Regions from separate parts of the Micromonospora sp. BQ32 genome, predicted to be linked through region 1. Evidence: predicted binding sites of a transcription regulator. Region 1 holds the regulator's gene; the other holds the start of a gene.
What was found. Region 1 encodes HspR, which represses chaperone genes until heat shock. Its sites were predicted from a motif close to TTGAGTNNNNNNNACTCAA; they were not measured.

Region 1 (4,818 bases):
ACCCTGACGCCTGCCAGTCGGACATCCCGCTGACCGACGACGAGGCCGAGGCTCTGGCCGACATTCTTGGCGCGTCGCTGATGCTCGGTCAGCTCTCCGGGCTCCGCGAGCAGGCCGCCGGTCTGCTCACCGAGCAGATCGCCATCACGGCCGGTTCCCCGTACGTCAACCGGAAGCTCGGCGACACCAAGGCGCGTACCCGCACCAGCGCCTCCATCGTGGCAGTGCTGCGCGAAGGCGAAGTGATCGTCTCGCCACTCCCCTCCTTCCGCTTCGCGGCCGGCGACGTGGTGGTCGTTGTCGGGACCCGACGGGGTCTCGACGGCGTGTCCGCCATCCTCGCCGACAGTGACCCGGACGGCTGAGGCGGATGCACGATTCCACCACTCTGCTCGTCGAAGTCGGCGCGCTGCTGCTGCTGCTTGGCGTCCTCGGTCGGCTCAGCCGCCGGGTGGGCCTGTCACCCATCCCGCTCTACCTGCTCGCCGGGCTGGCGTTCGGGCACGGTGGGCTACTTCCGCTCGCCGCCAGCGAGGAGTTCTTCGCGGTGGGCGCCGAGATCGGCGTCATCCTGCTGCTGGTGATGCTCGGCCTGGAGTACTCAGCCAACGAACTGGTCGGCAACCTCCGGTCGGCGGCCCCCGCAGGGCTGATCGACGGCGTGTTCAACGCGCTGCCCGGCGCGGCTTTCGCCCTACTGCTCGGTTGGGACTGGGTCGCCGCCCTGGTACTCGGCGGCATCACCTGGGTCTCCTCCTCGGGCGTGATCGCCAAGGTCCTCGCCGACCTGGGACGACTCGGTAACCGGGAGACCCCGGTGATCCTCTCGGTCCTGGTGATCGAGGACCTGGCGATGGCGCTCTACCTGCCGCTGGTCACCGCCGTCCTGGCCGGCACCGGCCTGCTCGGTGGCGGCATCGCGCTCGCCGTCGCGGTGGGCACGGTGCTGCTCGTCCTGGTGGTCGCCATCCGGTACGGCCACCTCATCTCCTCTGCCCTGTCGGCGAAGGACCCGGAGGCGCTGCTCCTCGGCGTACTCGGTCTGACCCTGCTGATCGCCGGTCTCGCGGCGAAGCTCCAGGTGTCGGCGGCGGTCGGCGCGTTCCTGGTCGGCATCGCGCTCTCCGGCCCGGTGGCACACCACGCGACCGAACTGCTCTCGCCGCTGCGCGACCTGTTCGCGGCAGTGTTCTTCGTCTTCTTCGGCCTGGTCACCGACCCACGGGACATTCCGCCGGTGCTGCTGCCGGCGCTCGCGTTGGCCGTGGTCACCATGGCGACGAAGACGCTCACCGGTTACCTCGCCGCCCGCCGGGTCGGCATCGCCGAACCCGGTCGGTGGCGGGCCGGCCTGGCACTCGTACCGCGAGGTGAGTTCTCCATCGTCATCGCCGGGCTCGCGGTGGCCGCCGGAAGCGTCGAGCCGCGGTTGGCGGCTCTGGCCGCGACGTACGTCCTGATCACCGTGGTGACCGGGCCGATTCTGGCCCGGCTGCCCGACTTCCCGTGGTTCAAGCGGTGGCTGCGCACCCGCGCGGCGGCCCAGCGGCGGGAGCCGACCCCGGTCGTCGACTCACTTCACTGAGCTCCACCTGAACGCTGCGGCTGCATGGGTCGCGCGCTCGCGGAGGTAGAAGCGGTGCGCCTCGGTTCGGGCCAGACCGGACTCCAGGAAGACGTAGTCGGCGCCCTGTTCGTGCGCCCACGCCCTGGCCGCCCCCAGGAGCCTTGAGCCGACACGCTGGGAGCGCCAGTCGGGGTGTACAGCGAGATCCTCGATCGAAGCCCGACGGACCCGCCCATGCCAACGGTTGCGGAATTGCTCCCCATGGGGACTACCGCAGCACCCGGCGGCGGGTTACCGTTTCGCCCCAGCAGCCAGGGTCCGCAGGCAGCGTTGCCAGACGCGGGCGAGAGCGGAAGGTTGGCCGGTGAGCGTGCAAGAGTCGACGTTCCACGGCTTCGCCAACCCCGTCGATCCGACTCCGGCGGAGTTGCGAGCTTGGGCGTACAAGCCCGATTCGGTGCCGTTGGCCTCGATGCCACCCGACTGGGACCTGCTGGTCTCCGGCGACCGACTGGTGTTGACGCTTTTCGAGTTAGCCATGGATCCGACCTGCCCGGCCCGGCGTTTCGCGCTGCACTGCCTCTACATCTACGCGGCCGACGGCATCCGGACGAACTTCCGCGCCCACCCGAAGCGCCGCTTCCGCAAGCTCGTCGAACAGGCCGAGCGTGACGGCGACGAGCTGATGAAGGTCTGGGCGCACAACGGCCGGGTGCTTTTGGCTCGACCGGATCTCTTCGTCTACCGGGACTGGTGCGAGGGCGGCCTGGTCCGCGAAAACCGCCGCCTCGGCTGAGACAGCGAACGGGCCGCGAGACCCCCGATGACGGCGAACGGGTCGGGACCCCCCGTGAGTCCCGGCCCGCACGTCGGTCACCGGTCAGTCCTGCTTGCGTTCCGCCTCGCCGCGGCCCCGCTCGCCGGCGTGGTTGCCGTCCTCAGCGAACCGGCCGGCGATGATCCGGTCCCGGTAGGTCCCCTTGGTCACCTTGTCGAACTTCTCGCGGACGGTCTCGGCCAGGTTCTCCAACCGGTCCTCCGTCTGCTGGGCCACCTTCTTCGCCGGCTCCGCCATCGCTTCCCCCTCGCCATGCCGGTAGGTCCGGATTAAGCCGATTGGACCCTTATCGACAGGCTAACCGAAGCGGCCCGGACCCCGCCGGGAAATCCAGCGCGGTCCGGGCCGAGAAGACAGATCCGGGTGAGTGGCAGGTCAGCGATCAGGTGCACGGCGGGGACGCCACACCACCAGGGCGGTGGAGGTGCGGTTGGTCGGCACCAGATCCCGGCCCGGGAAGCGGGCCAGCGACTCCAGCTCGGCCACCCGGCGGTACGCGGCGTCCAGCTCGGCCTCCAACCGGGCCACCCGCTGCTGCGCCTGCTCCAGCAGCCGCTCCAGCCCGATGATCCGCTTGACGCCGGCCAGGTTGATCCCGTCGTCCTGGCTGAGCCGCTGCACCTCGCGCAGCAGCACCACGTCCCGGACGCTGTAGCGACGCCCGCCGCCAGCGGCCCGCCCGGGCTGCACCAGCCCCAGCCGGTCGTACTGGCGCAGGGTCTGCGGGTGCATCCCCGCCATCCGCGCCGCCACCGAGATCATCAGCACCTTGGCCTCGTAGGCAGGGTCGCCCGAACCGAGGAACTCGCCCGACATCCCGCTCACCTCCGCGTCCATTCCACCGGACTAACTGACTCGACGCACCCGTGCGTCGAGATGTTCCCGTGCCGCCGGCGGGGTCTGCTCGGCGAACGACTCCAGCGCCGTGCGCGCCTCGTCCGACAAGCGGGCCGGCACCACCACGTCCAACGTGACCAGCAGGTCACCGGCCTGCCCGTCGCGGCGGACCACACCCTTGCCGCGGGCCCGCAGCACCCGCCCGCTCGGCGTCCCCGGCGGAACCCGCAGGGTCACCGCGCCGTCGAGCGTGGGCACCCGCAGGTCCGTGCCGAGCACGGCCTCCGCGAAGGTGACCGGCACAGTCAGCGTCAGGTCGTCTCCGGTACGCCCAAACAGCTCGTCCGGCCGAACCTTGACCTGCACGAAGAGGTCACCGGCCGGGCCACCGCGCTCGCCCGGCTCGCCGCGCCCGGCCAACCGGATGCGTTGACCGTCGGCCACCCCGGCCGGGAAGCGCACGTTCATGGTGCGGGTCTTCGTGACACCGCCACTGCCGTGGCACTCCGGGCACTTCTCCTCGACCACGGTGCCGACACCCTGGCAGTTGCGGCACGGCTCGGAGAAGCTGAACGACCCCTGGTTGCGGGTGGTCACGCCGGCGCCATGACAGACCGGGCAGGTCCGCGGCTGGGTGCCGGGCTTGGCCCCGTTGCCATGGCAGGTGTCACAGACTCCCGGCGCGCGCAGCGTCAGGGGCAGCGTCACCCCACGCACCGCGTCGCCGAAGTCCAGCGCCACCTCGGTCTCCACGTCCCGACCACGGGCCGGACCGCGTGGCGCGGCCTGCCCACCGGCCTGCCCCCCGCTGAAGATCGAGCTGAACAGGTCCTGGAAGCCGGCGCCTCCGAAGCGGCGATCGCCGCCCCCGGCGCCGCCGAACATGTCGGAGACGTCGAACGGCATGCCGCCCGGCTGGCCCCCACCCCGGGCGCCACGCCGGAACGCGCCCGAGCCGAAGAGCGAACGCATCTCGTCGTACTCGCGACGGCGCCCGCTGTCCGACAGCACGTTGTACGCCTCGGACGCGGCCTTGAACCGCTCCTCGGCCTTCGGGTCGCCCGGGTTGTGGTCCGGGTGCGACTCCCGGGCCACCTTGCGGTACGCCTTCTTGATGTCATCCGCGGAGGCGGCCTTGTCCACGCCGAGCACGGCGTAGAAGTCCTTCTCGATCCAGTCCTTCGAACTCACCGGTCCACCTCCTTCCGACCCTGGTGGCCGGGCCGTCCCGCCCACCGCTGCGCGGTGGGCGGGACGGCCGGGTCACTGTCTGGCACTATTCCGGATCCGCGACCGCGACCAGCGCGGGGCGCAGCAGCCGCTCACCGAGCTGGTAGCCGCGTCGCATGACCTGTACGCAGGTCGGCTCGCTGACGTCGGCCGAGGTCTGGTGCGCGACCGCCTCGTGCCGGGTCGGGTCGAACGGGTCGCCCTGCTCGCCGAAGGCGTTCAGGCCGAACTTGCCCAGCGCGGTGGTGAGCTGTTCCGCCACCGTGCCGAACGGCCCGACCAGGTCGCCATGTTCCCGGGCCCGGTCCAGGTCGTCCAGGATCGGCAGCAGCGCGGCCAGCACCGA
Region 2 (4,818 bases), on a different contig from region 1:
ACGGATCGAGCGCCTTGCGCAGGACGCCGGCATTCTCGTCGGAGACATCGATCGTGTAGGCCACGCCGTCGAGACTGAACTCGACCGTCCGGTCGGCCTTCCCACCGTCGAGGTCGTCGGTCAGGACCGTGATTACTTTTCTCGCCATTGCCGATTACTCCCTGTGTGCGGCGGGATGTGTCCAAAGTCTGACCTATCACCCCGGTAATCCGCAACAATATGCCTTCCATTCATTCGGCGCGTCGCGATTCCGTTACCGAGCAAAACCGTGAATCGGTCTGAACGCGAGGGCTTCATTCCCCGAGGATGCCGCTGTGACCGGCGACGGCGGCGGCCTCGGCCCGGTTCGAGACCCGCAACTTTCGCAGCAACGCGGCGGTCATCCGTTTCACCGTCCGTTCGGAGACGTGCAGTTCTTCGGCGATGTCGACGGTGCTGCGGCCGGCGGCGATTGCCCGCAGCAGCCGCCGTTCCTCGCCGTCCAGGTCGACCGGGGAGGAGCGGTTGGGCCGCAGTATGGCGCGCAGCAGCTCGGCCGGGAGCACCGCCCAGCCGTCGAGGATGGCCAGCAGTGGGGGCAGCAACTCCTCCGGTTCGCTGGTCTTGGGCAGGAACCCCTCGGCACCGGCCCGCAGCGCCTCCACCGCCGATGCGGGCTCGGCGGAACCGGACATCGCGACCACCCGCACCCGTGGGGTGGTCCGCCGGATCGCGGCGACCGCCCGGATGCCACCGGGTGGCGGCATGTTCAGGTCGACCAGGGCCAGGTCGGGGCAGCAGTTGCTGACCACCGCCGCCGCCGCGGCGGCGTCGCCGGTCGAGGCGACCACCTCGGCGCGGCCGTCGGTGGTGATCGGGAGCAGCAACTCCAGGCCGCGGACGAAAAGAGGGTGATCGTCCACGACAACGAGTCGCAAGGTGGAGGCTCCCGGCATGTCTGGGCCGTTCCCCAGCGGGTACCGATCATGCGGGTTCGCACCAAACGAGGGGAGTCGGGTGGATGCGCGTACGGCACGGTTTGCGGGACCTGCTGCGAGGGTTGCGCCACATCGAGCCGACACCCGGTGAGAGGCGATCGCCGGAGGCCGAGTCGGAGTTGCTGCTGCGGGTGTTGTGCCACGAGTTCCGGACGCCGATCAGCACCCTGACCTCGCTGACCCGCGCGCTGGCCGACGAGCGTCGCGAGCTGACCAGTGACGACCGGCGGGCGATCATCGAGCTGGCCCGCGACCAGGCCGCCCACCTGCAGAGCCTGCTGCGCGACGCGACCGCCAGCACGGGCGTGCTGACGCTGAGCCCGCAGCCGGAGCCGGCCGTCGCGCTGGCGGGCATCCTGCGGGAGGCCGCCGCGCTGGTGCCGGTCGGCCGTCGGCGGGCGCGGGCCACCCGGCGGGCGGCCTCCTGCCCGGTGCCGGCCGGACGAACTCGACAGGTGCTGGTCAACCTGGTGCAGAACGCGTTGCGGCACGGGCCGCCGGACGGGCAGGTCGGGCTCTACGCCACCCTGCGCGGCCCTGGCCTGAGCATTCTGGTCACCGACGAGGGTCGGGTCGACGATGCGCTGCTGGTCGCGTTGCGGCGTCCGGCGCCAGCGGTCGGGATGTCCGGTCTGGGCCTGTGGATCGCGCGGCAGCTCGTCGCGACGGACGGGGGAGCGTTGCGGGCGCACCGGCTGCGACCCCGTGGAGTGGCGCTGGAGGTGCTGCTGCCGATGGCTCGCCCGCTGCGCTGACCCGGGCGGGACACCGGTTGGCCCGCTCGGGTCAGTGGGGCGGGAACGGCCTCGCTACCTGTTTCTGGTACCGAGGAGGTTGGATGTTCAGCCACGTCAAGGATCTGCAGTTCGAGGCCAAACCGGACGGCCCGGACGCGGCGTTCGCCCGCCGGTTGCAGGAGGTGCTGGGCGGCAAGTGGGGCGAGATGACCGTCGCCAACCAGTATCTCTTCCAGGGTTGGAACTGCCGGCTGCCCGGCAAGTACAAGGATCTGTTGCTCGATGTCGGCACCGAGGAGATGGGCCACGTCGAGATGATCGTCACGATGATCACCCGGCTGTTGGACAACGCGCCGCTGTCGCTGACCGAGGGGATCGCGGAGGACCCCGGAGGCGCGGCGACCTACGCCGGCGAGAACCCGGCGCACTTCATCCACGGCGGGGGTGGCGCCCTGCCCACCGACTCCAACGGGGTGCCCTGGAACGGCGCGTTCATCACCGCCAGCGGCAACCTGTTGGCCGATTTCCAGCTCAACGTCACCGCCGAGGCGCAGGGTCGGCTCCAGGTCGCCCGGTTGTTCCACATGACCGACGACCCGGGCGTCAAGCAGATGCTGCGCTTCCTGTTGGCCCGCGACACGATGCACCAGAACATGTGGCTGGCGGCGATCGAGCAGCTCAAGGAGGACGGGTTGGAGGAGATGCCGGTGCCGGAGGCGTTCCCGGACTCGGGCGAGCTCACCGAGGAGTACAGCTACACCTACCTGGGCTTCTCCTCGGGCACCGACGCCGCCCAGGGGCGCTGGGCGTCCGGGCCATCGCCGGACGGCAAGGGCGAGTTCCGGTACGACGACAACCCGCGGGCGAACGCGCCGGAGCCGGTGCTGCCCCCGGGTGACCCTCGCCTGTACGGCACCAACCCGGGGGTGGCCGGCTCGGTGGTGAACACGGTGAAGGGCAAGCTCGCCTGAGGTGTCTCGTCGGGTCGCCCGCCGGTCCCGGGCGACCCACCGGACCGGGTGGAAGAGTGGTCTGGGTCACAGGGCGGAACAAGGGGAACGCTTTGTTACTTGAGTGAGACACGCTCAACTCAACGCGATAGCAGGTGTTCGATGGCAACTCTTCCGGTACTTCCCCTGACCGACGCCGTGCTGCTGCCCGGCATGGTCATCCCGGTGACCCTCGACCCCACCACCCAGGCCGCGATCGACGCGGCGCGCGCGACCGGCGACCGCAAGCTGCTGGCCGTGCCGCGCATCGACGGCGAGTACGGGCCGGTCGGCGTGGTCGCCACCATCGAGAAGGTCGGCCGGCTGCCCGAGGGTGAGCCCGCCGCCGTCATCCGTGGCCTGTCCCGGGCCCGGATCGGCTCCGGCGTGCCCGGTCCCGGCGCCGCCCTCTGGGTCGAGGCGACCGAACTCGACGAACCCGCCTACGCCGGTCGGGCCCGGGAACTCGCCCGCGAGTACCGCGCCCTGGTGACCTCCGTGCTCCAGCAGCGGGGCGCCTGGCAGGTCATCGACGCGGTGGAGCGGATGACCGACCTTTCCGAACTGGCCGACTCGGCCGGTTACGCGCCCTGGCTGACGCTGGAGCAGAAGAACGAACTGCTGGCCGCGCCGGACGTCACCGCCCGGCTGGAGCTGCTGGTCGGCTGGGTGAAGGACTACCTGGCCGAGCAGGAGGTCACCGAGCAGATCAACAGCGATGTCCGCGAGGGGCTGGAGAAGTCCCAGCGCGAGTTCCTGCTGCGCCAGCAGCTGGCCGCGATCCGCAAGGAACTGGGCGAGGACGAGCCGGACGGCTCCGCCGACTACCGGTCCCGGGTGGAGTCCGCCGAGCTGCCGGAGAAGGTACGCGAGGCGGCCATGCGCGAGGTCGGCAAGCTGGAGCGGGCCAGTGACGCCTCCCCGGAGGCGGGCTGGATCCGTACCTGGCTGGACACCGTGCTCGAGATGCCGTGGGGCACGCGTACCGAGGACAACACCGACCTGGCCGCGGCCCGGGCGGTGCTCGACGCCGACCACGCCGGCCTGGCCGACGTGAAGGACCGCATCCTGGAGTACCTGGCGGTGCGCAACCGGCGCGCCGAGCGCAACCTCGGTGTGGTCGGCGGTCGTGGCTCCGGCGCGGTCCTCGCCCTCGCCGGTCCGCCCGGGGTGGGTAAGACCAGCCTCGGCGAGTCCGTGGCGCGGGCGCTCGGGCGTAACTTCGTCCGGGTCTCGCTCGGCGGCGTCCGCGACGAGGCGGAGATCCGCGGGCACCGGCGCACCTACGTGGGGGCGCTGCCCGGCCGAATCGTCCGCGCGTTGCGCGAGGCCGGTTCGATGAACCCGGTCGTGCTCCTCGACGAGGTGGACAAGCTGGCCGCCGGCTACGCCGGTGACCCGGCCGCCGCCCTGCTGGAGGTGCTCGACCCGGCCCAGAACCACACCTTCCGGGATCACTACCTGGAGGTCGACCTCGACCTGTCCGACGTGCTCTTCCTGGCCACCGCCAACGTGGTGGAGTCCATCCCCGGCCCCCTGCTGGACCGGATGGAGCTAGTCACCCTGGACGGGTACACCGAGGACGAGAAGGTCGCCATCGCCCGCGACCACCTGCTGCCCCGGCAGCGGGAGCGGGCCGGGCTGACCGCCGACGAGGTCGGCGTCGCCGACGAGGCTCTCGCGTTGATCGCGGGGGAGTACACCCGGGAGGCCGGTGTCCGGCAGCTCGAGCGTGCCCTGGCCAAGATCCTGCGCAAGGTGACGGTGACGCTGGCGACGGACCCGACGCCGGTACGCGTCGGCACCGACAACCTCGCCGGCTACCTGGGTCGGCCGAAGTTCACCCCGGAATCGGCCGAGCGCACCGCCGTACCCGGCGTGGCCACCGGCCTGGCCGTCACGGGCGCCGGTGGGGACGTGCTCTTCATCGAGGCGACCAGCATGGAGGGCGAGCCGGGGCTGACCCTGACCGGCCAGCTCGGTGACGTGATGAAGGAGTCGGCGCAGATCGCGCTCTCCTACCTGCGCTCCAACGGGCGGCGGCTCGGCATCGACCCGAACGCCCTCGCGGGACGCCGGATCCACGTCCACTTCCCGGCGGGCGCGGTGCCCAAG

Region 2: a site for HspR is predicted at 2,785-2,803, ahead of lon (endopeptidase La). Genes of this name have one in related genera too.

Annotation. Positions count from the first base shown of each region.
Region 1 is NZ_JCADBI010000002.1:39,265-44,082, reverse strand. It holds gene AC5L30_RS03750 (cation:proton antiporter regulatory subunit) at 1-365, shown strand, start outside; gene AC5L30_RS03745 (cation:proton antiporter) at 371-1,585, shown strand; partial or broken gene AC5L30_RS03740 (GNAT family N-acetyltransferase) at 1,574-1,813, opposite strand; gene AC5L30_RS03735 (hypothetical protein) at 1,932-2,363, shown strand; gene AC5L30_RS03730 (hypothetical protein) at 2,448-2,642, opposite strand; gene AC5L30_RS03725 (heat shock protein transcriptional repressor HspR) at 2,781-3,221, opposite strand; gene dnaJ (molecular chaperone DnaJ) at 3,252-4,433, opposite strand; gene grpE (nucleotide exchange factor GrpE) at 4,519-4,818, opposite strand, start outside.
Region 2 is NZ_JCADBI010000018.1:74,215-79,032, forward strand. It holds gene AC5L30_RS27560 (histone-like nucleoid-structuring protein Lsr2) at 1-148, opposite strand, end outside; gene AC5L30_RS27565 (response regulator) at 294-902, opposite strand; gene AC5L30_RS27570 (sensor histidine kinase) at 1,001-1,732, shown strand; gene AC5L30_RS27575 (manganese catalase) at 1,816-2,685, shown strand; gene lon (endopeptidase La) at 2,827-4,818, shown strand, end outside.